Regions from separate parts of the Agrobacterium sp. 6Ca8 genome, predicted to be linked through region 4. Evidence: predicted binding sites of a transcription regulator. Region 4 holds the regulator's gene; each other region holds the start of a gene.
What was found. Region 4 encodes LexA, which represses DNA repair genes until DNA is damaged. Its sites were predicted from a motif close to TGTTCNNNNTGTGTTCNG; they were not measured.
Positions count from the first base shown of each region.

Region 1: ACZ5A6_RS02115 (PA0069 family radical SAM protein) is a predicted target of LexA. The motif match lies at 4,575-4,592, and genes of this name have one in related genera.
Region 2: ACZ5A6_RS09285 (putative DNA modification/repair radical SAM protein) is a predicted target of LexA. The motif match lies at 2,726-2,743, and genes of this name have one in related genera.
Region 3: ACZ5A6_RS19030 (LexA family protein) is a predicted target of LexA. The motif match lies at 4,248-4,265, and genes of this name have one in related genera.

Region 1 covers NZ_AP026433.1:428,281-435,670, reverse strand. The annotation lists gene ACZ5A6_RS02140 (aromatic ring-hydroxylating oxygenase subunit alpha) at 1-408, opposite strand, end outside; gene ACZ5A6_RS02135 (DUF6656 family protein) at 741-1,349, shown strand; gene ACZ5A6_RS02130 (L-threonylcarbamoyladenylate synthase) at 1,414-2,391, shown strand; gene ACZ5A6_RS02125 (FAD-binding oxidoreductase) at 2,440-3,873, shown strand; gene ACZ5A6_RS02120 (glycosyl transferase) at 3,901-4,419, opposite strand; gene ACZ5A6_RS02115 (PA0069 family radical SAM protein) at 4,708-5,865, shown strand; gene ACZ5A6_RS02110 (ribonuclease HII) at 6,203-6,856, shown strand; gene ACZ5A6_RS02105 (permease) at 6,994-7,390, shown strand, end outside.
Region 2 covers NZ_AP026433.1:1,856,542-1,863,931, forward strand. The annotation lists gene ACZ5A6_RS09280 (UdgX family uracil-DNA binding protein) at 43-1,488, opposite strand; gene ACZ5A6_RS09285 (putative DNA modification/repair radical SAM protein) at 1,488-2,720, opposite strand; gene greA (transcription elongation factor GreA) at 2,942-3,418, shown strand; gene ACZ5A6_RS09295 (glycosyltransferase family 4 protein) at 3,510-4,565, shown strand; gene ACZ5A6_RS09300 (Lrp/AsnC family transcriptional regulator) at 4,597-5,064, opposite strand; gene trxB (thioredoxin-disulfide reductase) at 5,319-6,293, shown strand; gene ACZ5A6_RS09310 (LysR family transcriptional regulator VtlR) at 6,318-7,214, shown strand.
Region 3 covers NZ_AP026434.1:1,060,202-1,067,591, reverse strand. The annotation lists gene ACZ5A6_RS19050 (toll/interleukin-1 receptor domain-containing protein) at 1-90, shown strand, start outside; gene ACZ5A6_RS19045 (transposase) at 36-512, opposite strand; partial or broken gene ACZ5A6_RS19040 (ATP-dependent DNA ligase) at 601-1,053, opposite strand; gene ACZ5A6_RS19035 (TrlF family AAA-like ATPase) at 1,179-4,130, opposite strand; gene ACZ5A6_RS19030 (LexA family protein) at 4,297-4,710, shown strand; gene ACZ5A6_RS19025 (competence protein CoiA) at 5,322-6,167, opposite strand; gene ACZ5A6_RS19020 (ParA family protein) at 6,493-7,390, shown strand, end outside.
Region 4 covers NZ_AP026433.1:1,073,979-1,081,368, reverse strand. The annotation lists gene ACZ5A6_RS05380 (FtsB family cell division protein) at 122-439, opposite strand; gene eno (phosphopyruvate hydratase) at 776-2,050, opposite strand; gene kdsA (3-deoxy-8-phosphooctulonate synthase) at 2,198-3,043, opposite strand; partial or broken gene ACZ5A6_RS05365 (VOC family protein) at 3,043-3,924, opposite strand; gene lexA (transcriptional repressor LexA) at 4,135-4,857, shown strand; gene ACZ5A6_RS05355 (glutathione S-transferase family protein) at 5,297-5,980, shown strand; gene ACZ5A6_RS05350 (ComEC/Rec2 family competence protein) at 5,997-7,390, opposite strand, start outside.

The DNA of each region.
Region 1 (7,390 bases), 650 kb from region 4:
CTTCAGGCCGAATTCAGCCTTGTCGAAATCATCGCCCATATGGCGGGCAAACAGCAGCTTGCCGTCCAGATCGTAAGTCCACTGGTGATAGGGACAGACGAGGCGTGCGGACTGGCCCTTATGAGAAGAGCAGACGCGGGAACCGCGATGGCGACAGGAATTATGGAGGGCGCGAATCTGTCCATCGCGACCGCGAATGATGACGACGGAATAGGCGCCGACCTGAACGGTGATGTAGTTACCGGCCTTCGGCACTTCGCAATCATGGCCGACAAACAGCCAGTCGCGGTACCAGATGGTTTCCATGTCCAGATTGAAATAATCCGGGTCCGTGTAGAAAGACTGTTCCAGGCTGAAGCCTTCGCGGCGGTTCTTCAGCTGACGCAGTACGGTATCACGCAATTCCATGGCCAAATCCTCGATCAAACCGCCCTGCCCCACACCATTTATCGGACTGCGGAAGTGTGATCCCATCTAAACATCAGCGTTCATTTGCGGTAGCGCAGACAGCGACATCGGCTTCCGCATTGGCGACAAATTGCGACATGCGCCAATGGCCGTTGCACGCCATTCCGCTGCGAAATCCGGCAGCTATTCCCCGCCGGAAACAACGTCGCAATATGACGCATGATGTCGCGCAGCTCCCTCTCTACCCGTTAAAAAACGGGGGTTGTGGCGCAACGGAGTTTTAACATGCCCTAAACTATATTGCCTGATCGACAACAATGAGGGCGTTCCGGGTGGAGAAGGCGACACGCATACGTTATTTCGATGCCGGCAAACATTCGGCCACGCCGATACGTTCAAAGACCGCGCATTCGGATTTCCTGCGAACCGGGCGCATAAGCCGCTACGAAGAACGCTGGCTGCCGAGGGAACGCGTCTATTACAGCCATGAAGAAGTGGCGGCGATGACCGGACGCAAGCTCGAGGCTGCTGCCGACGCCACCCATAGCCGTCTCAATGGCTTTCACCAGTCCATCCGTTTTCCCAAGATGGTTTTCCACCATCTGCTGGATGAGCGGCCGCATCTCGGCTATTGCCATGTCACGGCAGCGAAAACCAGTTTCGACGCCGAGCGTCATGTGCTCTGGTCATTCTATTTCGCGAATTTCTTTGCCGAGTTGAGCGGGGCCGAGAACTTCTTCGAAAACATCGATGCGCGCTATTCGCGGATGTATTTCGCAGTCGCCATCAACGCGCTTCCAAACAAGAACGTCGCCATCGATACCTCCTTCCATCGCGGCGGCCTGCTATTCCAGACCCACGACCCGCGCATAGCGCTCAAAAACGTGCTTATGCTCGGCGCCCGCTCGGACGAGATGCGCAAGATCATCAAGGCAATATAAAAGCCACGATAGCGCTTTCCATAAGGCCCTGAAATACGCTATTGACGCCCTGAAAGGCAGCATCATGGCGCGTCATATCGATATCGAAAACGAGCGGGAAACCGCCTTGCAGGCGGCCGTCGAGGAGCTTTCCCGCGGCCAGCCAATCGCCCTGCCCACGGAAACCGTCTACGGCCTTGCTGCGGACGCCACCGATCCGGCGGCCATTACCCGCATTTACGAAACGAAAGGCAGGCCACAGTTCAATCCACTGATCTGCCATATGGCCGATATCGCCATGGCCGAACGTTATGCGGTTTTCGATCCCGTGTCGCGACGCCTCGCCGAAGCCTTCTGGCCCGGCCCGTTGACGCTGGTTCTGCCACTGAAACCGGCAAGCGGCATTCACTCACTCGCAACGGCCGGGCTCGATACCGTCGGCATTCGCGTTCCGCAGGGTTTCGCCGGTGATCTGATCCGCCGGTTCGACAAACCTCTTGCTGCGCCCAGCGCAAATAGTTCCGGCAAGATCAGCCCCACCAGTGCGGCCCATGTCGAGGCCGATCTCGGTAACAGGATCAACCTCATTCTTGATGGCGGTGCTGCCTCCGTCGGTGTCGAATCCACCATCGTCAAAGTGGAAGACGACGGGCGGGTGCGGCTGCTTCGTCCCGGCGGCATCGTCACCGAGGAGATCGAGCGCATCACCGGCACCCAGCTCGAACGGCCGGAAAAGGCATCAGCTGCCATCGAGGCACCCGGAATGCTCGCCTCGCATTATGCGCCCGGTGCAGCTGTTCGCCTCGACGCGACATCCGTTTCTTCCAACGAGGCACTGATCCGGTTCGGCGGCATCGCGGTTGAGGGACAAGAGGCAGCCCGTACCGTTCTCGACCTCAGCCCTTCCGGCGATCTTGCCGAGGCGGCCGCCAATCTGTTCGATTATCTCAAAGCAGCCGATGCGAGCGGTGCCGCGACAATCGCGGTCACAACCATTCCCGCCCACGGTCTTGGAGAGGCGATCAATGACCGCCTTTCCCGCGCCGCCGCGCCGCGAGGCTGACGGTACTTCACCATTTCGCCCACCGTTTCAATTGACAGCGAGACGCCAATGACAATCGCAGCCCCCTCCTCCGACATCCTCGACCGCTTCACTGCCATTGTCGGCGAAAAAAACGCGGTGCGCGACGCTGTGGAAATGGCGCCGCGTCTTGTGGAAAATCGCGGGCTTTACCATGGTGCGTCACCGCTGCTGCTCAAGCCCGGCACTGTCAAGGAGGTTGCAGCCATCCTGAAGCTCGCCAGCGAGACCGGCACGCCCATCGTGCCGCAGACCGGCAATACTGGCCTTGTGGGTGGCCAGACGCCGCGTGCTGACGGAACCGACATCATCCTCTCGCTCGAGCGCATGAACCGTATCCGCGACATCGATCCGGTCGCCAACACCATCGTTGCGGATGCCGGTTGCATTCTCGACGACATTCACAAGGCCGCATCGACCGTGGAGCGGATGTTCCCGCTGTCGCTCGGTTCGCAGGGCTCGTGCCGCATCGGTGGTAATCTGGCCACGAATGCCGGCGGCACGGCAGTTCTCGCTTATGGCAATATGCGCCAGCTTTGCCTGGGGCTTGAAGTGGTGCTGCCGACAGGTGAAATCTGGGACGGGCTTCGCCGGCTGAAAAAGGACAATACGGGTTACGATCTGCGCGATCTCTTCATCGGTTCGGAAGGCACGCTCGGCGTTATCACCGGTGCGGTGCTGAAGCTTTTCCCCGTGCCGCTCGGCCATCAGGTGGGTTTTGCCGGTCTTCGATCCACCGACGATGCGTTGAAGCTGTTCGAAATGGCCTCGAACCTCTGCGGCACAGCGCTGACCGGTTTTGAGCTGATGCCGCGCATCGGCGTGGAATTCACCGCCAAACATATTCCCGGCGTGCGCGATCCGCTACAAACGCCGCATGACTGGTACGCGCTCATCGATATCTCCACCTCCGATTCGGCTGAGACGGCTGAAACAATGATGCAATCGCTGTTGGAGCGCGGTTTTTCCGCTGGGCTGGTCGAGGATGCGGTGATCGCTTCATCGGAAGCGCAGCGTCAGGCGCTCTGGCATATGCGCGAAAGCATGTCGGATGCGCAAAAGCCGGAAGGCGGCTCTATCAAACACGACGTTTCCGTTCCGGTGTCGAAGATACCGGAATTCATGGCAACCGCGGAAAAGGCAGTTCTTGCCGCCATTCCCGGCGCCCGCGTCTGCGCCTTCGGCCATCTGGGCGATGGCAACATCCACTACAATATTTCCCAGCCGGTTGGTGCGGACAAAGCTGAATTCATCGGTCGCTGGCGGGATATGAACGAGATCGTGCACGGCATCGTGCTGTCGCTCGGCGGCTCGATTTCGGCCGAACATGGCATCGGCCAGTTGAAGCGCGACGAGCTGGCCGCGATCAGGCCTGGCATTGAAATGGACCTGATGCGACGCATCAAACACGCCTTTGACCCCGCCGGCATCATGAACCCCGGCAAGGTGATCACCGCCCGCTAGGGACAGCAGCTTCATCATCGTTGCAGGTTAGTTGGAAGTTCTCGCCGTCCAGGCGGGAACCAGTTCCGCATTCAGGCGGCGCGGCTTTTGCGCGTGCACGAGCTGTGTCAGGGCCATGCCGGATTTTGCGATCGCCACTGCATGTTTCTTCGGCATCAGGTAGCCGCATTCCAAGGGAGGACGGCGGCGCACTATCCGGCTGAAAAAGGGCCGCTTGTGATACCGGGACGGTGAGAAACGCGCGGGCTCGGCACAGACAGCCACATATTCGAGAATCTCTTCGATCCAGCCGCTCTGCGGACGCGCACCCGGTTCGACCAGCAGGATCCAATGCCCGCGCGCCGAGCGCATGACATCCTCAATATCCCATTGCGCATAAAAACGGCAACCAGCGGCATCGGCGACGCGCGACGATCCATCGCGCGAACCGTGATCGAGGATCACAACGTCGCTTACCAGCCCTTCCACGGCCCCGGTTACAAGCGCAGACAGCGTATGCGCCAGTTCCGGTTCCTGATCCCGGCATTCCATTATGACTGTCAACATATGCATAGCTCTAACGCATCGCACAATAAATTGCCACTGCACTGGACGTCAGAAAATCCGCGACCGTTCAGGCTTAACTCTAGCCCACCTTCAGGTGGGATTGATACAAACAAGACCCCGGCCGCGGGTCTGCCAGCTATCGATTTTGCATTTTTTGTTCTTGTAATGTTCTCGTTTCTGCGGTAGGAATTTAATCATTCGAAGAGGCAATGAAACGCCGGTTCGAGTGGAAACGGTTTAGGGCGTTGGCTTGCCTTGAGAGGCGTGCGGCACCCTGGGAGCATCCAGATGAGAGACCATACGCTTTCGGGGCAGGCTGCTTTCCAGCCGAGCCATACGCCTGACATTGCCAATGCGCTGGCCGATGCGTCGGGCCTGCGCATCGAGATCGACCGTCGTCGCGGGCGTGGTGCCGGACTTAACCCGGGCGGGCGCTTCGAGGCCCTGCAGCGGGAGGTTTTCGACGATGGCTGGCAGACCCTCGAGGAGCTGCCGGAGTTCCGCACCGAAGTGCAGGTGGAAAAGCCGCGCAGCATCATCAGCCGAAACGAATCGCCTGACATCCCTTTCGACCGTTCCATCAATCCCTATCGCGGCTGCGAACATGGCTGCATCTACTGTTTCGCCCGTCCGACGCACAGCTATATGGGGCTCTCTGCGGGGCTGGATTTCGAGGCGAAGCTTTTCGCCAAGCCGGATGCGGCAAAGCTGCTCGAAAGGGAGCTGGCGAAGCCCGGCTACAAGCCGCGCGTCATTGCCATCGGCACCAATACCGACCCCTATCAGCCGATCGAGCGCGAATGGCGCATCATGCGGCAGATACTGGAAGTGCTGGCAAAGGCCGACCATCCCGTCGCCATCGTCACCAAATCGGCCCTGATCAAGCGGGATATCGATATTCTCGCGCCCATGGCCAAGAAAGGTCTCGTCAAGGTTGGTATTTCCGTGACGACGCTGGACCGCAAGCTGGCACGCAGCATGGAACCGCGCGCCGCCACGCCCGAAAAGCGGCTGGAAGCGGTCAAGGCGCTGACGGATGCCGGCATTCCCGTGGCGGTGATGATGGCACCCGTCATTCCCGCACTCAACGATCATGAGATCGAACGCATTCTCGAAGCCGGCAAGGCCGCTGGCGCAACGGAGGCCTCCTACGTGCTGCTGCGCCTGCCGCTGGAGGTCAGCCCCCTCTTCCGCGACTGGCTGCTGCGCAACTATCCGGACCGCTACCGGCATGTCATGTCGCTGGTGCGCTCCATGCGCGACGGCAAGGATTACGATGCGGAATTCGGAAAACGCATGAAGGGTGCTGGTCCCTATGCATGGCAGATAGGCAGGCGTTTCGAAATGGCGACGAAACGGCTTGGCCTCATCCGCCGCGGCATTCACCTGCGCGACGATATCTTCGTGCCGCCGGGAGGTGCCGGCGTGCAATTGTCGCTGCTTTGAAAATATGAGGCCCGCTTGGCCGATCGAGGGCGCAGTACGATGCGTGCAACGATACCCAGCGGTGCAGACACATAAGGAGTGGTGGCCCTTTCCTGTTGACGGGGCCATGCTCTTGACGAAATGCCCGGCGGGTTTTCCCTGGCCCGTCGGACATCACCCCCGGAACCCGCCGCCTCGCGTGCGATCGTTTTTCCTCCGCCGCCCCGTTGGAGGATCAAAGGTCATGACGACCTAAGGGGCACGGTTGGCCACGCCCCTTGACCCGGCTGGCCGCGCCCGTCATCGCCCGCTTCCGGGGGCTTGCAGGAGATCGGGTGTGTGTGCAAGTTTCTGCCGCATGAAACGCCGCACCACACCCGATTCTCCTGCCCTCTTTGATCTCGCCGATACGGGCCCCGATTTCTCCTTCGAACTTGAAGCGAGGAAGAAGGGGCTTTGGCCCGTGGCCGGCACGGATGAGGCAGGCCGGGGGCCTCTCGCGGGACCAGTGGTTGCGGCAGCTGTCATTCTCGATCCCGACAATATTCCTGGTGGTCTTGACGATTCCAAGAAACTGACCAAGCTGAAACGGGAAAGCCTGTTTCTGCAAATCATGGAAACATCGATCGTTTCCGTCGCCTCCTCCGGCCCCGGCCTTATCGACACCATGAATATCCTGCGCGCCAGCCTCGACGCGATGCGTCGCGCCGTACTCGGCCTCGAAATTTCCCCAGCCCTCGTGCTGGCAGATGGCCGCGACAAGCCGCCGGGCATCACCTGCGAGTCGAAGGCCGTCATCAAGGGCGATTCCCGCTCCCTCTCAATCGCCGCCGCTTCGATCATCGCCAAGGTGACCCGTGACCGGATGATGGAACGGGCCGGTGTAGTGCACAGCTCCTATGGTTTCGAAGGCCATGCGGGTTACGGCACACCAGCCCACCTGCGCGCCATAGAAAGCCATGGGCCCTGCCCGCTGCACCGGATGAGTTTCAGGCCGCTGAAGCAGGATTGATCGAAAACCACGATCCTGAAGCGGAGAATGCGGTCTCGCCCCGGATTTCAGCGCCCTGCCATGAGGTGACGATCTACGTCTCCACTGGTAGAATTCTATCTCAATGCGTGGACTTGACGGGCTTTGGGAGAAGAGATTTGGATTTCATGAAACTGTTGAAGTCGCTCGAGGAACTTCTCTACGAGCTGGTTTCATGGCTCCTCTTCTATCCGCTGACAATGTGGCGATCGGTCGTCGCACCGCTCAGCATGATGCGCTACGCCGATAGCGAACTCGCGGATCGGCTCGAGGACCAGTATGACGACACACTGAGTCCACCCCTCTTCCTCCTGATCACTCTGCTATTTTCGCAGGGGCTCTCCGCCTCCCTTCCGACCATTTACGATCCCACATTGGCCGCCCGGGAGCTTGGTTCGGGTTCGAACCTGCTCATAGCGCGTGGCGTTATATTCGGGATTTATCCGCTGTGTATGGCCGTCACGCTTCTGCGGTGGAAACGGGTGAGGATCACCCGAAACTCCCTGCGTCCGCCGT
Region 2 (7,390 bases), 780 kb from region 4:
GATGATCATCCAATATAACGTAAAAACACACAGAACATTCTATTAGAACAATCTTATAAAATCAATTTCATTCCTGAAATTCTGCATTTCCGCCTCCTTCTGCTGCGAGTCTGGAAGGCGAAGAAGATAGGAAGGGTGCACCGTGACAAAAAGCGTCCGCTCCTCCTGCATCGGTATCGGGCGACCCCGAACCTCGGAGACCTTTTCCTTTCCGCCTGTCAGCGCATAAAGCGCAGTTGCACCCATGGCAACGATAAGCTTCGGCCGTACCAGCTCGATTTCCTTGTTAAGCCACCAGCGGCATTGCTGCACCTCGCCCGCATCCGGTCGCTGGTGAATGCGCCGCTTGCCGCGGGCCTCGTATTTGAAGTGTTTGACGGCGTTGGTGACATAAAGCTTTTTACGGTCAATACCGGCTTCAACCAACGTCCGGTCGAACAGCTGACCAGCGGGACCGACGAAAGGTTTTCCGGCAAGATCCTCGTGATCTCCCGGCTGTTCCCCGACGATCATCACTTTCGCATCTTCAGGTCCCATGCCGAATACTGTCTGCGTTGCCTTGCAATGCAGGGCGCAGCGCGTGCATTGGCCAGCCTCCCGCGCCAATGAAGCGAGAGTACCGTCCGGCGCCGGTGGCGGCTCTTCACGCGCCGAGGCCGCGGCCTGCAGGCGGTGATGGAATGGTTGCGGCTGGCTCGCAGCCTTTGCCGCCATCTCCAGCACCCGCGCCTCGGCACCGAGAACGAGACCTGGAATAAGCTCGGCTTCCGGCAAATTTTTCCAGTATTTCTTTGGCATCTCTGCCGTCATCGCTTTTATCTTCAGACGCGCCGGATTGAATATATTGGCATAATAGGTTCGCCACAGCTCGTCCGTTTCATCCGTCAGCTCAGGCTTGGACGCGGCCTGCGGCGATGTCTCCAGCACGTTTCCGTCCCACCGCGCGGAACCGTTCGGTGTCGCGATCAGCCAGTCCATATCCGTGAACCGCCGCTGGAAAAACGGGGCAGTGCGCTCGACGATGAAGTGATCCGGCTCGAACCATGCGACGAAGCGCCGCCGCGCGCCCTTCCCCTGCGGCAAGGATAATTCCTTGAAGCGAACAAAGGCCGTCATCTTGTGACAATCGCGGCGGACCGATTTTTCAAGCTGCCGGGCTTCGGAAACATCCGCATCGGACTTGAACTGCAACAGGGCGCGATCCCGCTTCAGCCGCCACAGCAACCGGTAAAGCAGTGCGAAACGACCCGGATCGCTATGACAGATAATCGCTTGCGCCAACGTCACGAAGGAGGCTGGAACGGACACCTGCACGTCATCCGCACGGGCCGCCGGCAAAGGCTCTCCGGCAAAATCGAGAAGCCCGGCTTTCTCATCCCGCAACCGCCAGTCAATCGCCTCCGGCGGCACATTGGCGGCGAGAGCCGCGCGCGCCGCATCACGCCACTCGCCGAAATCGCCCCGCCCTTCCAGAACCGGGCCGTACATCACAGCAGCGATAATTGTTCGGGCTGCGGAGCAAACATCGCTCGCAAATCCGGCCGTTCAGTCAGCTTGCCCGGCGTCCAGCCCTCGGCAACGATGAAGGCCTTCACCTTTTTCAGGGAAACGCCGAAGCGGGCGATATCCTCCAGCCGCAATCGGCGAAACCGGCGTGAAGACAGGATCGAGGCGACCGTCTTGGTACCGAAGCCGGGCACGCGCAGCAATATTTCGCGATCCGCCACGTTCACGTCCACTGGAAAACGGTCGCGATTTTTCAGCGCCCAGGCAAGCTTCGGATCTATATCGAGATCGAGCATTCCGTTACCGCCGATCGCGGTTATTTCACCAATGTCGAACCCATAAAAACGATAAAGCCAGTCGGCCTGATAAAGCCTGTGTTCCCGCATCAAAGGCGGCTTGATGAGCGGCAGGTTCTTCGACGAATCCGGAATGGGGCTGAAAGCCGAATAATAGACGCGCCGCAAACCATAGCTGCCATAAAGCCGGGCGCTGGTGGACAGAATGGTGCTGTCATCAGCCCCATCCGCCCCAACGATCATCTGCGTGCTCTGTCCGGCAGGCGCAAAACGTTTGGTCTTTCGCGTCCTGACAGTCGGCTCCCCCGCCTCCTCAATCTTCAGGCGGATATCAGCCATCGAGCGGCGAATATTGGCGGGCTGCTTTTCCGGCGCAAAACGGCTGACGCCGCTATCAGTCGGCAATTCGATGTTGATCGACAGCCGGTCGGCGTAAAGCCCCGCTTCCTCAATAAGCTTTGGCGATGCTTCGGGAATGGATTTCAGATGGATGTAGCCGCGAAAGCCATGCGTGACGCGCAGTTCCCGCGCCACCCGCACCATCTCTTCCATCGTGTGATCGGAAGAGCGGATAATACCGGAAGAGAGAAACAGCCCCTCGATATAGTTGCGCCGATAGAACTCCAGCGTCAGCCACACCACCTCCTCGGCAGTAAACCGCGCCCGCTCGACATTGCTCGAAGAACGATTGATGCAATAGGCGCAATCATAGATACAGAAATTGGTGAGCAGTATCTTCAGGAGCGAAATGCAACGCCCGTCCGGTGCATAGGCATGGCATATGCCTGACCCCTCTGTGGAGCCAAGTCCGCCGGATGCAGCAGAGCTGCGTTTCGTCGTGCCGCTGGAGGCACAGGACGCATCGTATTTGGCCGCATCGGAAAGAATGGCCAGCCGTTGCCTGATTGACTTCTTCATGGTTATGTTCACTATATGTTCTATTGAAAAATGTCAATCTCATCTGTTAAAGCCCTGAACGAATGCAAGAAAATGCCCGTCTCAAATTTGCTGGCATTTCGTTGTCGTCTTCTGATATAGTCGGCTTAGTTATGATTTTGGCATGGTTCCGAAGTTCCCCTCCGGAACCTGTTTCTTTTTGTGTCTGCAAGTAAAGCGACAGGACTGCGAAGGATAAAAAAATGGTAGAAAAAGTACCGATGACGCACGGTGGATTCATCAAGCTGCAGGAGGAGCTGCGCTTTCGCCAGCAGGAGGAGCGTCCCCGTATCATCGAGGCAATTGCGGAGGCGCGCGCCCATGGCGACCTTTCGGAAAATGCCGAATACCACGCTGCCAAGGAAGCCCAGAGCCATAACGAAGGCCGCATCACTGAACTCGAAGACTTGACCGCACGCGCGGAAGTCATCGACCTTTCCAAGATGTCCGGTTCCAAGATCAAGTTCGGCGCCACCGTCAAGCTTATCGACGAGGATAGCGACGAGGAGAGAATCTATCAGATCGTTGGCGACCAGGAAGCCGATGTGAAGGCTGGACGGATTTCCATTTCCTCGCCCATCGCCCGCGCCCTCATCGGCAAGGAAGTCGGTGACAGCATCGAAGTCAACGCACCGGGCGGCGCCAAGGGTTACGAGATTCTCGCCGTACAGTGGGGCTGATCTGCCCTTTCATGCAATGCGCCCCTCGGGCGCATTGCATTGATATCCTGAACTGAACATCCTGCCTTAGCCGCAAAGACGGAAGCCCATCTTGTCCCACGCCAGTCTGAAAGATGTGCAGGTGCTTGCGCCGAACTTCAAGCGCAGGCTCTCCGGCGTTACCTCCACCATCGTTCAGCTTATTCCGGTACAAAACCGGCTGGGTCAGAAAGTGGCCGTCATCGGCCCCGGCCTGCCGCAGCATCTGCCACATGTGCGCTTCCGTGATCTGTGGCGGCTCTGGCAAAACGGCCCGCTCAGCGGTCCGCGCATCTGGCACGCCCGCCGCAATCTCGAAATGTTGCCGGGCATTCTCATGCGTGACGTGCTGCGCATGAAGGTGAAGCTGATGTTCACCTCGGCGGCGCAAAGGCGACATTCCGCCTATACCCGCTTTCTGATTTCGAAAATGGATGCGGTCGTCGCGACAAGCGGCCGCTCAGGCTCGTTTCTGGAAGTACCACACAGCGTCGTCATGCATGGCGTCGATACCGAGCTGTTTCATCCCGCAACCGGCCCGGAGGATACGATCGCTTCGACCGGCCTGCCGGGGCAATTTCTCATCGGATGTTTCGGACGGGTGCGCCACCAGAAGGGAACAGACCTTTTCGTGCGCGCCATGATCGAACTTCTGCCCGACTATCCCGAATGGACGGCCGTCATCTCCGGCCGCGTGACCGCAGAGCACAAGGCCTTCGCCGACAAGCTCGTGGCCGATGTCGCAGCAGCCGGTCTTGCGGACCGCATCGCGTTTCAGGGCGAGGTGGACGACATCAAGCCCTGGTATCGGCGGCTAACCCTCTATGTCGCACCGTCACGCAACGAGGGCTTTGGCCTGACACCACTGGAAGCCATGGCGTCCGAGACGGCTGTCGTTGCCAGCAATGCCGGCGCCTATGAGGAAATGATCGTCAAGGGCGAGACCGGCATGGTCGTTGAGGCCGGCGACTACGCGTCCCTGCGGGATGCCATTAAAACCTATCTTGCCGATCCTGCTCTCGCCAGTGACCATGCCCGTGCCGGACTTGCGCATGTGCGTACTGCATTTCCGCTGGAAAAAGAGGCGACCAGTCTCGGCACGATCTATGACGCGTTGCGGCGCGGGTAAGCGCCGGCGCAATCACTCAAAGGTCCGCCGATCAGATTTCGACCAGACCGACGCGTTTGACCTGACGGATGGTGAGCATGGTGCGCACGGTGTCGACGTTTTCGTCCGCTGTCAGAACCTCGATGACGAAATCCTGAAACTCGGTCAGGTTTCTGGCGATGCAATGCAGAAGGAAATCGCTTTCGCCGGATACCATCCAGGCCTGGCGCACCAGCGACCATCCGGCCGTCGCCGCTGCAAAGGCTTTCAGATTGCTGTCCGACTGGCGCTTGAGGCCGACCATGCAGAAGGCAACGAGATCGAAACCGAGCTTCGGCGCGTTCAACATGGCGTGATAACCCTCGATCACGTCGGCTTCTTCCAGCTTGCGGACGCGCCTGAGGCACGGCGGCGCGGAAATACCGACCCGTTCGGCCAGCTCCACGTTGGTCATGCGCCCGTCGCGCTGCAATTCGCGCAGGATTTTCAGATCGATGGCATCGAGTTCGACGCTGGTCACGGAGAGGTTCCTCGTTAAGCCGGAGAACTTCCTTGTACTACCAGGCGCAGGATTCGCAACAATATGCCGCCGGCCGGTCACAAAATTGCGCACGCATCCACAACTGCCTTGTTGGTAACGCAAGGCTGCCCTTGAATAAAGGCACTAGACAACCTTAAATACCGGGCAACGAAGGGGTTGCGGCCTGTCCACCGTGCTGCGGCTGGAATGTTCTGCTGCCGAAAGGCCCCGCTACTTTAAAAAGGATTGTTTCCATGTCTGCCCGCCATACCAAGGTATTGATCATTGGCTCTGGTCCCGCCGGTTATACCGCGGCGATCTACGCGGCCCGCGCAATGCTGAAACCCGTGCTGATTGCCGGCATGGAACAGGGTGGCCAGCTGATGATCACCACCGATGTCGAAAACTATCCGGGCTTTGCCGATCCGATCCAGGGCCCCTGGCTGATGGACCAGATGCTGAAGCAGGCGACGCATGTGGGTGCGGAAATCGTCAGTGACCTCGTGACCGAAGTCGAAACCAACACGCGCCCCTTCGTGGTCAAGACCGATTCCGGTCAGGTCTGGACCGCCGACACGCTGATCATCGCAACAGGCGCAAAGGCCAAGTGGCTCGGTATCGAGAGTGAGCAGCACTTTCAGGGCTTCGGCGTTTCCGCCTGCGCCACCTGCGACGGTTTCTTCTATCGCAACAAGGATGTGATCGTGGTCGGCGGCGGCAACTCTGCCGTGGAGGAAGCGCTCTATCTCGCCCATATCGCCAAGTCGGTAACCGTCGTGCACCGCCGCGACAGTTTCCGCTCGGAGAAAATCCTTCAGGAACGGCTCTTCGCCAAGGAAAACGTCAAGATCCTGTGGAACACGGAAATCGCCGAAATCACCGGCGCTCCCGCCAAGCCGCCAATGCCACCCTCTGTTTCGGGTGTGCGACTGCGTGACACCAAGACCGGTGTGATCAGCGATACGCCCATCGACGGCGTCTTCGTCGCCATCGGCCACGCGCCGGCCGTCGAACTGTTCAAGGGCAAGGTGAAGCTCAAGGACAATGGCTACATGTGGACCGCGCCCGATTCCACCGCTACCGACGTGGAAGGTATTTTCGCCGCCGGCGACGTTACCGACGACATATACCGTCAGGCCATCACCGCCGCCGGTATGGGCTGTATGGCCGCCCTTGAAGCAGAACGGTACCTCACCGCGCAGCAGCCGCTTGCGGTAGCAGCCGAATAACCGAAAGGCAGGATAGGCATGGCAATGCCATTGGACTGGGATAAACTGCGCATTTTTCATGCCGCAGCCGAAGCGGGGTCTTTTACCCACGCTGCCGACAAGCTGCATTTGTCCCAGTCGGCCATCAGCCGCCAGGTCAGCGCGCTGGAGCAGGATGTTGGCGTGAAGCTGTTTCACCGCCACGCCAGAGGTCTTATCCTCACCGAGCAGGGCGAACTGCTGTATCGCACCGCCCATGACGTGTTGCTGAAGCTCGAAACCGTCAAGATGCAACTGACCGAAACGACGGAGAAGCCGAGCGGCAAGCTGCGCGTGACGACGACGGTTGGTCTCGGCCAAGGCTGGCTGACGGACAAGGTGCAGGAATTCCTGCAGCTCTATCCGGAAATGTCGATCCAGCTGATCCTCGACAATGAGGAGCTGGATGTGAACATGCGCCACGCCGATTGCGCCATCCGCCTGCGCCAGCCGCAACAGTCCGACCTTATCCAGCGCAAGCTGTTCACGGTGCACATGCACGTCTATGCGGCGCCGTCCTACATCAACCGCCACGGCGAGCCGCAGTCGATCGAGGATCTGGACAACCACCGCATCATCTCCTTCGGCGAACCGGCACCTAACTATCTGCTTGATGTCAACTGGCTGGAAAATGCGGGACGCTCGTCGGACAACACCCGCATTCCGCATCTTCAGATCAACAGCCAGACCTCGATCAAGCGCGCCTGCCTGCTGGGAATAGGTATCGCCTGTTTGCCGGATTACATCGTCGGGCGCGATCCGGGATTGATTCAGTTGTCGCTTGCCGCCGATATTCCCTCGTTCGACACCTACTTCTGTTACCCGGACGAGATGAAAAACGCTGCAAAACTGAAAGCCTTCCGCGACTTCGTCGTTGCCAAGGCACGGAACTGGAACTTCTGACGTTTAAATAGGCCAGCGCCACAAAATATCATACTAATTCATGGAGTTGGCCGTCCCAAGATGGCGGCGCGCCAGACGCGCCGCACTTCAGCTTTGCACATAAATTATACCGGAAATATCTAGACCTGCATCGTACGCATGCCTGACCTGCACAAAAAAGAGTTGTTTCGTGCACA
Region 3 (7,390 bases), on a different replicon from region 4:
GACGAAGGCATGGATACGATCGTTCACCTCGACAATCACATCAAGATGGCGCTGGAGCACATGAATTCGGTTTTGCAGACGGCGAGCTGAACGCTCTTGACACGATACACATCAGCATTGTCCTGCACCTCGCGCACGCCCTTGAACGAGGCATAGCGAAGCTTTGCGTCATGGGTCCAGCCCCGAAGGCGGATCGTGACGGGACCGATGACAATCTCGGGGCGCGTGGCAGCCTTCACCGTCCGCGGCTCCGGCGCTGGCGTCTCGATGACCATGGCCGCGAACTCTACCGCATCCTCCGGTGCTGGGAGAATCAGCTTGCCCTGCCGTGCCACCGTCCGCCAGGTGGAAAGGCTGTTGGCTCGCAATCCATAGCGCTGCGCAACTTCATTGACTGTCGTGCCGGGCCTCAAGCTCTCCGACACGATCTTTGCCTTGATCTCACCAGGCCAATGTCGGTGACCCTCACGTCCAGGCTTCCTGGTTGTGAGAAACTCCAACGTAGACTCCATGGAGAACCTCCCTGTCGCTCATTCATGGAATGTCGATCACAGATCAGGCAACAGCGGGCAATGTGGGGTCAGAACATCGGTTACTAAGTAGAAGGTCGAAGGCCATCAGGATCGCGTCGGACGACACAGCTTTTCCAGATCGACCGCCGAGTGACTTCTTCAGGAGGCTGAAGTCGGAGCGGCATCCGGCGTCCATAACGACGGCTTCGCCATCAATGATGGCGGTTGCGACGGGCAGCTTGAGCGCTGCGGCCGCGATTGTCGGAAAGCGATGCGTCCAGTCGTGACGGCCGCGAGTAAGCATGCGAACCTTGCCGGACTTGATGTTAACGGCGATACGATAGCCATCCCATTTCACTTCGAAGAGCCAATCATCGCCCTTGAGTGGAGTGGATTTGCGAAGCGCCAGGCAGGGTTCGATTCGGTCTGGCATGGGATCGAGGAGCAGGTTGGTCTGCGCTGGATCGGGCCGGCGCCGTGGGCGTGGGCGGAGCGGTTCGTCTTGCCTCAGAAGAGGCTTGGAACTCTCGTGCTTCTTCATGCGAAGCAGTGAAGCTTAGCGAGGTTACGAAGATGTTTCGAAGGGACTGCTACAGGAAGGCAGCCACCACAGTTCTCTCGCGCTCAGGACGCGCATCGTCTCGCCGGCTAGTTCTTTCACCAGGATTAGGATCTCACGCGCAAACGTAAGCGACGGGCTCTTTCGAGGAACGCCCTTTCCCCACCTTCAAGGATATCGCAAACTGATTGCCGTATCGATGCTTCATGGAGCCCACCGCAGGTGTACGTGATCGGGGGGAGCCCACCAGCGACGTGGGGACTAACCTTCGCGATGATAACTTGGTCTGCATCGGCATTAACAACGAGGTTGGCGTTGTGCGTCACGATGATAACTTGTCTTTTGCTCTTAGCAGCTTGAAAAAGCCCAACGAGCTCGTTGAATATCGACTGTGGATCGAGATTTTCTTCCGGTTGATCGATGATGAGGGGACGGTCGTCCGCGTCGTCTAGAGCGAGGTACAGAAGCAGTAGGATGATCCCGCGCGTTCCTGGAGACAATTTCGTGATATCGGTCCCATCATAGTCGATGCTGTAACGAAGACTGATATGCTCAGTGCTGTATAGCCACTGAGCAAAGTTTCGGGACCATGTACGATACCCCTGGTCACCTTTTGGAACTTTCGAGGCCGCTAGGAGCTCGTCCTGATATTTATCCTTGAACGAAGTCATTGCGGCGTGGATGTCTTCTATTGTGCCTCTCTCCCACGCTGCTGAAAAGTGAGGTATTGCCACCTTCTGTAGCGAACCCTGGCCAGCAAATGGAGGTTTTCTTCCATCAATCAGTTCCTCTCCACGCTTTGCCCATAGACCAATGTCAGCGATGCGGTTGACTGAGAAGGACAGCTTATGGACCGTTCCCCCTACAGTGGAGAGTTTATCCATCAGCGGCGCGTATAGGCTTTTGAGCACTTTCTCTTCGCCCAAAATCGCTTGAAACACCCGCAGATAGCCGTTCTCGCGCTCGGCAACGAGTTGTATCGCGCGGGCTTTCGCACCTTCACAATCAGAAAGCTTTTCCGTGAGGGACTGAAATGCTTGTGTCTCTTCCGTTGTCTTGCTCGAAAGCGCGTTGAGGCGATCGGCGGTTTCTTTATCTGCGGCAATGAGCTTTTCCAGCCGCTTTATCTCAGCTTCGAGACTAGCGAGTGTCGTTCGCTCTAGGTCGGCGTCGTCAGGGATGTATGCCGACCCTTCCATTAGCTCTGAAGGGATACTGCCCTTCATATCATTTATAATGACGTCGGCGGCCCGCTGCTGTCTAACGAGAAACTCATCCACATCGGACGAGTAGCTCAAAAGGAATTTCTCCCACTCCGTTTTGTCCAGCTGAGCCGGACCGTGGCGCTCTTTAAGACTTCTCAGCGCTTCAGGGGCTTGGTTGGTTCGTTGGTCCTCTACTTCATCAAAAATTGAAACGAGAAAAGCTTTGCGATTTGCAAAAGCTCTAATCTTCGAGCGCACATTTTCCGCAGCCGAAATTAAAGCAGCAAGACGCACCGCCTCCTTGTTCGAACCTTTCGGAATCAACCGAGCTCGGTCGGCGGTATAGCGCGCGATCAGCTTGGATTTCTCCATTACCTGGGTCTTTAAGCTCCCCACAAGCTTGTCTTTTTCCCTCTCGATTCCGATGCGTTCCGAAATGGTCGCTAGTGCGACCTCTTCTCGGGCACGGGAGTCCCGATATCGTGATGCCTTGCGATCAAGGAGATCGCTGAACGTAACAGCGCCATCGCGATCCCTACTTGGATGGGCATTGAAAATGACTCGTTCTATTTCATGGAGCAGCGCGTCTGTCATTCCGGTCGAAGAACAGAGATCATCGACGAATTGCTGCGAAAGATATCTGACGCGTGCGTCGCCGTCCCAAATTTCTGAAGACGGTTGATCAAGAAACCGGACTTCTGGCTGACCTCCGGTCTCCCAATTTACCTCCACGTAAGCCCCGTGGAGATAGCCATCCTCGTTGGCGCGACTGATGAACGATTTGCTATTAGTGGTCTTTGGGAATGCATCACATCCAACCGCGATGATGTCCGCCAAGGCGGTTTTACCTGATCCACGTGCGCCGATAATTGCAACAAGGCCTGGATTCAGATCGATCTCCGGCGTTAGTGCCCAATCTGCGCCTTTAATCTCCACTTTCGAAATTACTTGGGAGGGGCTTGCGCCAATGGTTGGTGAGTGTCCGACATATGCTCGTCGCGGCTCGATACAAGCCTGCTTCAGTGCATCGAAAGACGCATCTCCCTTGATCCAACAGAAACGGTTTTGGTCAGGCTTGCCCATCCGAGAAATATCATGAGCGTCGGATCCCCATAATGTTGGTTTAAGGGCTCCATAGTGTTTGCTGATGAAGTCCGCGTCGCAGCCGTCCTTCAGCCCTAGCCAGAAGTCACGATCTTTCGGGCTGCCGGAAAAAATTATGTCAGCAAACCTTTCGATACCCCTTCGTAGCGTCGCATCGGATCCGTCCCGGAGGCCGCTTGCTCCGTCGGCACCTCCCGCGACAGCAACTAGAATATTTTCTTTCGCCCAAGTATGGTTCAAGGCGTTGCGGAGGTCTTCCAGCGACACCTTATATTGCTCGGCGCCATATTGAAGTGCAGCACGGTCGTCTATGAGCAGCGGGTTTAAGTGCCTACCCAGCCGAATTAGTTGGGGCACCGTACATCCATAGCCTTGCTCATCAACGGTGAATGTCAGTCTTCCAAGAATATCGTTCACTTTCTCAACGTGATCCGCGTCCGATGGATCGATGAGAAGATGCACGTTGACGAAATTGTTTCGCGTTGTGCCGATCGCAAGGCGCATCTCGATATTCGGAAAAATGAGATTGCAATTGGGAAGTCGTCCAGCGTCTTTCGCTGCGCGCACCTTCTCGTAGGTTGCCATACTATAGTAATCGGTCACACCAATTGCTGTCAGAGAAGGCGCGATGCTCTCCAGCTCATCCAGATATCTCGGCCATGGTGCTGCGCCAAACTGATCGTTCAACAAGGTACCCGGCGCATGGATGTGTGGCTCCCACCGTAACCATTCTGCGCCTCGACTAGACATGCTCGATCATCCTCCACGACATCGATCCAATGCGGATAAAACCAACTTCAGATTAATTTCTCAAGATAAAGTTGTAGTCGCGGGTCTTTTAACTTACTTGATTTTAGTCGCCGCTTATGTTCCTTATTTGTTCCTTTCGCTACTCTCGTGAAAGGGACATTTTCCGATGATACTGAGCCTTCGATTCGAGGTAGAAAACTCCATTCTCATGATGCTTCACGGGCTGTGCGCCGGTTTTCTGTCACCGGCTGATGATTATGTTGGGGAATCGCTCGACCTGACACGGCTTCTGATCCGCAACCCGCCCGCGACGTTCCTATGGAAGGTCGACGGTAATTCGATGCGGGACGGCGGCATCTTCTACGGCGATTTTACCGTGGTCGATCGCAGTGTCACGCCGGCAGATGGCAACGTTGTCGTTGCAACCGTGCATGGCAAGCGATCGCTGAAGCGGCTGCACCTGAAGGCTGGGCGGCCGCGGCTGTTGCCCAATGACTGGCAACGCCGACGGCCGTCATGGCCGCAGAGCGTCGATACTGTTGAAAAACTATTGGTGGTGAGCATCTCATCTACCCCCTAGAAATTCAGCGGCCGTGACACGAACCGGCGGCCGAGATATCGTGATGCCTTTCTAGGAGGCTGATGTGTGTAACTCGGTTGTGGATGGCGAAACAATTTACGAGACGCCGCGCACGTTGGCGACGCTCGTCGGAATAGATGGCCTCGTATGGCGAGAAAAAAATCCTTTGTAAATCGGTCTGTTGGCAAAGATTGGCACGACCTCCACTTATGCATTTGCGGCGTCGATATTTCGGCCTCTCTGGCGCGAGTAGGACTTCAGTGTGAACGGATGACAGCGGACCCGATGGAGCTGAAGATTGTTCGGTGAGGCCGGATGTAGCCGGATTGCCAAGGAATTCGCATTGCTTATGCAGGAAAGCCCTGATTCAATCGTCGTATTGATTTGTCCGCGACCGTAACCGCCTGATTCATGGGCTTACACGATAGGATTTTCGCAATCGCTTTCTAATGCACCCGAATCCTTTACTTTCGTCTGTGTTATTGGGCCTTTATGCGGTCCCTCCAAGATCAATGTCGCTGCAGTTTTAGCGGAAAGTCGCCAAGAGATGGAGTTACGTTTGCTGAGTTCGATTGATGGGCACAAGGTACGCATCCGCATCGAAGTTGGCGCTAGCGATAGCGGCGGACGTATCGAGGCCGGGGGACTGGCATAGCGCGTCGCAACAGCGTCAGAGGCCGCAGTTCGCCGCCATTGAGGCAATAGTCTACAAAGCTGGCGCGCGTTACTCCCGCGATGACCACATCGTTCGTCACTGGGTGCAGCAAGAATTGCCACAGGACGGGTTCAGGCAGAGAACAGCCCGCCACTCGAAACTGTTCATCTCCGAAATCGATGAATACAAAGGTTCGCAGTGGAGCCCAACGGCGGAATATTCCGGTCTTCCGGCCCGGGTCCAGATAGAGCGGATCATCTCTTAGAATGGTGGCGAATTCGACCGCCGACCGGAAGGCTTCGAGATCGAGTTTGTATCGGAGGCCGTCCACGACCCAAACCATTTGCTTGTAGAAAATCTCGCGAGAAAGGCGTTCCTCAGGAGAAATTGGGGAGTGTTGAAGCTCTATGACCAGGCCTCTATCGGTCTTCACGTCGGCAATATGACGCTCGCCGTCTTCGGCAACATGGATGACTTCTTGCCAGACATCGGGAAAGAAGCATTTCCACTTCCGATGCCATTCAGTTTCTGGTTCCCACCAGTGATCGCACTCCAGCTTTTGTCTATGCGACCAATGCCATATCCGGAATTGGCCGCATTTGGCGATAACATCCATTCCACAGTTCGGGCAACTGCCGCGGAGTTTTGGCTGCGCCTCTTGGCGTTCCCCATCTACTAATGCGTACCTCAATTTCACGACATTCCCTCCGCTCGTTAGGTTGTCGCCGGGAGGTTCACGACGGTCTTTCACGATGTAAAGACCGCCGAGCTCATAAAAGTAGCCCGCTGTCAGTAAATGCATATGTGTTTGCCCCAATATCTCCGGCAAAACGTTGCTGTTCGGCAACAGATTTTGGGGCGAATTGGGAAGGTCGTTGGCGCAGGAGACGATCTCTGCGAATCAGTCGATTAAGTTCGATTGTAGTTTTCCAATAGGCGCGGTGGGCCGTTCTGAAGGCTACCGCTGCAACATTGACGGCAACAAAGCTCCAGTAGCTGACATTGAGCCCTTGCCTTGCCGAGCGACTAACGCGTACTGATTGCACTGCGAACGCTAGCTAGCCGCTCTAACCGTGCAGCAGAAAGGCTTTTGGCTGGCATCGCGATCAGAATAATGAGGGGCAGTCATGACAGGTTACGCGTTCTGGAATAACAAAGGTGGCGTGGGAAAGAGCTTCTTGGCTTTTATCGCATCAACGGAGTATGCTCACCTCCATCCGGATACCGACGTTTACGTCATCGATTTGTGCCCTCAAGGAAATCTGTCTGAAACTCTTCTCGGCGGATTTGATCCTGATGCAAAAGCGTTGTTGGAACTCACGAATTCCAAGCCTCGATGCACAGTCGCTGGCTATTTGGAAGACCGCTTAAATTCTCCATTTAGGATGATCGATGACGTCGAAACCTATTTAGCGCACCCAAAAAAATTCAATCCAAAAATCCCAGAAAATCTCTGGCTCGTATGTGGCGATAATCTTCTGGAAATTCTTTCCGAAGCTATCCGTCAGACTTCTCAATTAGCCGTGCCGTTTGATGCTTGGGCGAAGGTAATAGGATGGGTTAACGATCTTCGTCAGGCCCTGAAACGACGAAGCGGGCAACGAGACTCAATATTTATAATTGATTGTAACCCAAGCTTTGCAGTCTACACTCAGCTTGGGCTAGTGGCTGCGGATAATGTCATTATCCCGTTTACGGCTGACGACAGTTCAAGGCGTGGCATCGAAAATGTTATTGCTCTGCTATACGGCGTAGGAGACAAGCACACAGAGACATATGCGAAGATCAGCTTTGCACGCAAGGCGAGTGAAGAGGGCATCAATCAACCGAGGCTTCACACGTTTGTCTCAAATCGCGTTACACTTTACGATGGTCAACCAAGTAAAGCTTTTCGGGTGGTAAGCGAGCGCATCAAGAAAACTGTTGACAATATTCACGCGAAGCACAGAAGTTTCTATGCAATTCCAAAAGAAAAACCAAGTACATCATTCGTTCAAATTCCAGATTATCACGGCGCATCAGTAT
Region 4 (7,390 bases):
AGATTGGCGCGTACCATATGCAAGAAAATGCCATGCAGCAATGCTTTAAACGCATGGCACATATTCACGCTAAAGTGCTGTGAATAAATCACAAATCATTAATTAACTTGATTTCGGTTAATTAGAAGTAGGTATTCATGATGACAATTTCGTCCGTACGGGACATATTCAACTGATAACGGGAAATCTCGTCAATCATGTCACGTTCGAGAGAACCGTCGCTCAATAATTCGACCTGCCGCTCCAGCGCAACGCGCGCCTGCGTCAGCTTGGCAAGCTCTGCCGTTCTGGCAATACGCTGCCGCTCCAGCCGCTCCGTCGCCTGAAGGCCGAAGTCGCCGTGGATGGAATGATACCCGAAATAGGAAAGAAAAGCGATCGTAATGGCCGGAACGATCAAACGGCCGAATCGTCTCTTTTTATGATGTCTGGTCCACATGCCGGAGAGAAGCCTTAAAACGCATAATGTGAGTCTCGAGACTAATGCGGATTGTTTAACTATCCGTTGACCTTAAATTCCGCGTGGCTGATAGACGCAAAAAAGCCCGCCAGAGGCGGGCTAATAATGACGACGATATCAGAGAGAGTTCGTTATGCCGAGCGTGATCCGGCATCAAGCCACAGCGCGTCTTCGCCGTGAAAAGAGTCCTTTCAACCCAGGGACCTGGGCTGACTGAACCCCGGATCAACTCGGGAGTGAGCAGTGCGGATAAACCGCCCATCCCTGATACTGGCCCGCCAGGCGGCGGGCCATCTCGCGAAACCCGAACGCGGATTATCCGCGCAGGATCGAACGGCCGGCGTAAGCAGCCTGCGGGCCCAGCATCTCTTCAATGCGGATAAGCTGGTTGTACTTTGCGAGCCGGTCGGAACGGGCAAGCGAGCCGGTCTTGATCTGACCGCAGTTGGTTGCGACCGCGAGATCGGCGATGGTGGAATCTTCCGTTTCGCCCGAACGGTGCGACATGACGGCGGTGTAACCTGCCTTGTGCGCGGTTTCGACTGCGTCCAGCGTCTCGGAAAGCGAACCGATCTGGTTGACCTTGACGAGGATGGAGTTGGCGACACCCATCTTGATACCGTCGCGAAGGCGGGCGGAGTTGGTGACGAAAAGATCGTCGCCCACCAGCTGGCACTTGTTGCCAATGAGATCGGTCAGCGCCTTCCAGCCATCCCAGTCGTCTTCAGCCATGCCGTCTTCGACGGAGATGATCGGATATTTCGCCACGAGCTCGGCCAGGTATTCGGCCTGCTCGATCGGCGAACGGGTCTTGCCTTCGCCTTCATAAACGTAATTGCCGTTCTTGAAGAATTCGGTCGCCGCACAGTCGAGACCGATGAACATGTCGTCGCCCGGACGGTAGCCAGCCTTTTCGATCGACTTCATGATGAAATCGAGTGCTGCCGGCGCGCTTTCGAGACCCGGTGCAAAACCGCCCTCATCGCCGACATTGGTGTTGTGGCCCTGTGCGGACAGTTCTTTTTTCAGCGTATGGAAGACTTCGGAGCCCATGCGCACGGCTTCGCGAATATTTTCTGCGCCGACCGGCAGGATCATGAATTCCTGGAAGTCGATGGGGTTATCGGCATGCGCGCCGCCGTTGATGATGTTCATCATCGGAACCGGCAGCAGATGCGCGTTCGGGCCGCCGACATAACGGTAAAGCGGCAGGCCGGAGGCTTCAGCGGCAGCCTTCGCAACGGCGAGCGACACGCCGAGGATGGCGTTGGCGCCGATGCGCGACTTGTTCGGCGTGCCGTCGAGCGCGATCATCATCTGGTCGATCTGGATCTGGTTTTCAGCGTCGAAACCGCCAATCGCGTCGAAGATTTCCGTATTGACGGCTTCGACCGCCTTTTCCACGCCCTTGCCGAGATAACGCTTGCCGCCATCGCGCAGCTCAACCGCCTCATGCGCGCCGGTGGAGGCGCCGGAGGGAACGGCGGCACGGCCCATGGAGCCGTCTTCGAGATAAACGTCGACTTCAACGGTCGGATTGCCGCGGCTGTCGAGAATTTCGCGCGCGATGATATCGGTAATGGCAGTCATGGTCTCTCCCTTGGGAATGGAACAGATATTTTCCGTCGCCTGTCTTAGACGATGGCGAAGAAATTACAATGACGGCGGACGGCGGAAACAGCCCGCCCGCCATTAAAATCGATTGGCACAAAAGTGCCCGCTGTAACGGTCAGCCGATCAGGCTTTCGTAATCGCGTCGAAAGCCAGAAGCTTTTCGAGCAGTTTCGGCATGTCCTTCAGGTGGACCATGTTAGGGCCGTCTGACGGCGCATTGTCCGGATCCTCATGGGTCTCGATGAAGAGACCAGCCACGCCAACCGCAACGGCCGCACGCGCCAAAGTCTCGACGAATTCGCGCTGTCCGCCGGTGGAACCGCCCTGCCCGCCCGGTTGCTGCACCGAATGGGTGGCATCGAACACGACAGGTGCGCCGAGCGCTGCCATGATCGGCAACGAGCGCATGTCGGAAACCAGCGTGTTGTAACCGAAGGACGCGCCGCGCTCGCACAACATCACATTAGGATTGCCGCTCTCATTAAGCTTGGCAAGCACGTTCTTCATGTCCCAGGGCGCCAGAAACTGGCCTTTCTTGACGTTGATGACGCGGCCGGTCTTGGCGGCAGCAACGAGAAGATCGGTCTGGCGGCTGAGGAACGCCGGAATCTGCAGCACGTCCACCACCTCGGAAACGACGGCGCATTGCTCTTCCGTGTGGATGTCGGTCAGAACAGGAAAACCGAATTCCTTCTTGAGATCGGCAAAAACCTGCATCGCGTTATCCAGGCCGATGCCGCGTTTTCCGGAAAGCGAAGTGCGGTTCGCCTTGTCGAAAGAGGACTTGTAGACAAGCCCTATTCCCAGCTTGTCGCAAAGCTCCTTCAGGACGCCAGCGATCATGAAGGCATGTTCGCGGCTTTCCATCTGGCACGGACCGGCAATCAGCGAAAACCGCTCGGTATTCGAGAAGGAAACCTTGCTGGCGCCGTCGCCGGCAGTGACTTTAAGATTGTTCGTAACGCTCATCATTTTTCCTCGAAGGCGAAGGCAACGCCCTGACCGGGTGCCGCGGGCACCACCAGACGGCCGTCCGCTTTTGCGCAGGACACGCCATTAGCAGCAAGCACCGCCTCTGTCACGGCAAGATCGTGTGACGAAAAGACGATGCCCGCGCCGCGCAATCCTCCTTCGTTGCCGTCCTGAGCATTCAGGGCCTGCCCGCCGAAAGGCGGTTTTCCGGTCAATCTGATGCTGGCATTGCCGGTCGCAAAAACCATATCACCGCCCGGAGACCTTTTGTCTTCACAGGCAAACACTGTCTCGATCAGGCCCGCCACCTCCATATTGCCGCCGGAAAACAGGACGATTTCACTGAGGCCGGTGACACCATTGGCGTGGCGCTCCAGCATGGTGCGATCGCCCGGAAGGGCTTAAAGCCGTTGACAACTGAACAAAAAGAAATCCGCGGCCGCCCCGCTTGCCGCAAAAGCAAGCCGGAACGCCGCCTCGCCTTGCGAGCCATCCGGCATCCGAACAGGCCGCGAAAACTCGAAAACATCGCCCGCCGAAAGGCCGGCTGCCCGAAACCGCTCATGGTCAACCAAGGCGTCTTCAGTCCTGGCGACAAGAGCCGAAAAACCCTCCTGCCCGTCCCGTTGCCGGAAGGCCACATCCCTGCCGGTGAACACATCACCCCTCTCTATTGAGGCATTATATTTAGCCGGATCAGCAATTGCGAGCGGCTCCAGATAGGTGCCATCGGCGAAAAATACGCAGGCATTTTGGGTGCCGAAAGGATGCAGAGCCTCCGGCGCAACCGTAAAGCCAAGACTGACGAGGCGCTTCACGGAGACGCCTATGACTTCCACGGGCAAAACGAGATGGTCAACGCTATAGGGTTTCGTCATGACATGTATCCTGCTGGCCTTCCGCCCGGAGCATGCCGGGACGGTTTCGACCGCACAAAAGCACAATTGCGTGCTATGAGGCAAATCATCACAGCAACAGATGGCACCTTCACGAAATTTTAGGGGATTGCAGAACACATATGGAACATATAGTGTTCGTTCTGTATTTGTTTCGCGACTTCCACTACGATTCTAAAGGGTGTTTTCCTCATGCTCACGCGCAAACAGCAGGAATTGCTTCTCTTCATTCATGAACGAATGAAAGAGTCCGGCGTGCCGCCCTCCTTCGATGAAATGAAGGACGCACTCGATCTTGCTTCGAAATCCGGCATCCACCGCCTGATAACCGCTCTCGAAGAGCGCGGGTTCATTCGTCGGCTACCGAATAGAGCTCGGGCGCTGGAAGTCATCAAGCTGCCCGAGGCTTATACGCCGGGTGCAAGGCCGCAGCGCGGCTTTTCGCCAAGCGTTATCGAAGGCAGCCTTGGCAAGCCCAAGACGCCGGAACCGGCCCCTGCCCCCAAGACGCCGGCCAATGATCTGGGCGGGGCTGTCACCGTGCCGGTCATGGGCCGCATCGCTGCGGGCGTGCCGATTTCCGCCATACAGAACAACACCCATGATGTGGCAGTGCCAGTAGACATGCTTGGCACGGGCGAACATTACGCGCTTGAGGTCAAGGGTGATTCGATGATCGAGGCCGGCATTTTCGACGGCGACACAGTCATCATCCGCAACGGCAACACTGCCAATCCCGGGGATATCGTTGTGGCTCTGGTGGATGACGAAGAAGCCACGCTGAAGCGCTTCCGCCGCAAGGGAGCCTCCATTGCGCTCGAGGCGGCAAACCCAGCCTATGAGACCCGTATCTTCGGGCCCGACCGGGTGAAAATTCAGGGCAAGCTGGTTGGGCTGATCCGCCGCTACCATTGATCTTATCGAACCGAACGTATTCGCTTTACGATAGGCGTCATCGTGAAGATGGCGCCTATATCGGGTTTGGCTGTTTCCAAACGTGGCGTGCTTTTGCGGGTGCACGAACATATGCGCCATTCAGCCTATGCGCGTTGCCCTTTCTAAACTGAGTTCCTGCTCCATAAAGATGCTTCGGTTTCGCTACAGGCGTGGTAGCGAATGGGCTGCTCGCTGTAATTGTCGAAGCGATCACATCCGCTGTTTTTTAGCGACGTTGTTCTGTCGTGTTGCGCAGTCAGTTTTAGTCGTCACCAAAGGGTGACTTATCGCAAGGCGCGCTCTCGGCGACCCCACATCACCATTCATCAACGGCGTTTATGGGAGCCATGGATAATTTTCGATATTCCGTGAACGCTTGGCAGGTGTAGAAATACGCGTCATATCCGGGAGATACGCCATGTACGATCTTTATATAGCCAACAAGAACTATTCTTCATGGTCGCTACGGCCGTGGGTATTGATGCGCACGCTCGGTATCGCCTTTGATGAAAAGCTCATTCCGTTCGGCGAAGGCGTCTCCTTCTCCTCCTTTTCGCCGACGGGCAAGGTGCCCTGCCTGGTCGATGAGGGTATGACGGTTTGGGAAACGCTTTCGATCGTCGAATATCTTGCTGAAAGACACCAGGGTGTCTGGGCAAGCGACAAGCATGCCAGGGCCTGGTCGCGTTCGGCCGCAAGTGAGATGCATGCCGGCTTTTCCTCGCTGCGCAATCTCTATCCCATGTCGGTGGGCATTCGGGTCAAACCCAGGGGCGGCGATGCCGGGCTTAAAGCCGATATAAAGCGGATCGATGCGTTGTGGAGCGAGGGTCTCACAAAATTCGGCGGGCCATATCTTGCCGGTCAAAAGTTCACGGCGGTCGATGCTTTCTTCTGCCCGGTTGCATTCCGTTTCCAGACCTATGGCAGTGCGGATCTTTCGCCAGCAGCGAAAGCCTATTGCGACCGGCTGCTCACCCTGCCTGCCATGCAAGAATGGTACGAGGCCGGTTTGAAGGAGAGCTGGCGCGACGCTGGTCATGAAGAGGAAGTTGGCGAGATCGGCGAATTGACTGAAGATTTGCGCGCCAAGACCCGTTGATCCATGCTGGCGGCAGTCATTGCGACGCCGCCAGCAGCCGGATGATGGGCTGCGGCAGATCACGGTCGAAACGTCCGCTTTTCCAGTCGTAATAACGGTGCTGGCTCCAGGGCCTGTCCGTTCCGGCGATTGCGGCGCGCAGCCCGCTCGCCACACCCTCCTCCCTCTTGTCAGCAAAATCTATTTCCACAGAACCGAGACGCCGCAAGATGTCACGGCTGAGCAGGAGTGCACCCGAGCGGCACTGCGAAAAAGAGGTTCTGCGGGAAACAACGACGATATCGGCAATATCGCAGGCTTTTCCGGCGAAGCGGCCATCTTCCAGAACGACGATCCATTCTCCGCTCGCGGCGCTCGCTACGCACCATATGTCTTTCCTGCAGGTGAAGACGCCAGCTTTGGCGTCTTTGAGCGCCGCCGTCATCTCGCGTACCACCACAGCCATGTCTTTGGGCGACAGTTTCGATCTCGAGTCAGAACCAGCAGTATTTGCCGTGCTCTCGCCATTTATAAAACCCGGCGGCACGGTTTTTTCCGGCAGCAGCAGCGCCCTTTGCCACTGGCCGTAAACGAAGCTCTGCGGACGGGCTTTTGTGGTTGAGACCTTGCCGTCCTCCAGGAGTGCCACCAATTCGCCGTCCTCGTGAATCAATAGATCCGGCAGATCACGATAGGCCGTAACTGCCGACACGCCGAAGGCCAAGAGCAGAAACGGGATGCCAAGAAGCGCAAGCCGGCTGCGCAGCAATGTCAGCAGCAGGAAACCCACCGAAGCCAAACCGATAAACCAGCCATGCGGACGCCCAGTCGCTGCGCTGCCGCCCCAGGAGGCCACCTCGTTTGCAACCTCGATGACGAGTGCCATGCCATAACCCATGATCTTCAGGAACGGCGCGTCGAGCCCGAAGGGCATCAGCAGCATGGCGAGAAGAGCGAATGGCATGACGATCAGCGACATGAGCGGCATTGCAGCCAGATTGGCGAACAGTCCATAGGTGGTGACACGGTGAAAATGTTCGGCCGAATAGATCGCCGTAGAAAGGCCCCCGATCAGCGACGTCGTGATAACGCCGCCAATGACCGCGCCCATCATTTCCGCCACCTTCAGCCATGCGGGCTTGCGCCCGATGAACAGCCGTTCGCGGTCCGTGCGCCAACGGCTCCAGAAGGCATAGGCGGAAACAAGCGCTATGGTGGCCGCAAATGACATCTGAAAACTCGGACCCATGATTTCCGAGGGCGAGAAAGCCAGAATGATCAGGGCGGAAATGGCTACGTTTCTGAGGCTGAGTGATGGTTGATCGAAAAGGACCGCGATCAGCATCACAGACATCATCAGCCAGGCACGCTCGGCGGAAACGGCAAAACCGGAAATCAGATAATAGGCAAGCGTCATCAGCAGTGCCGCGA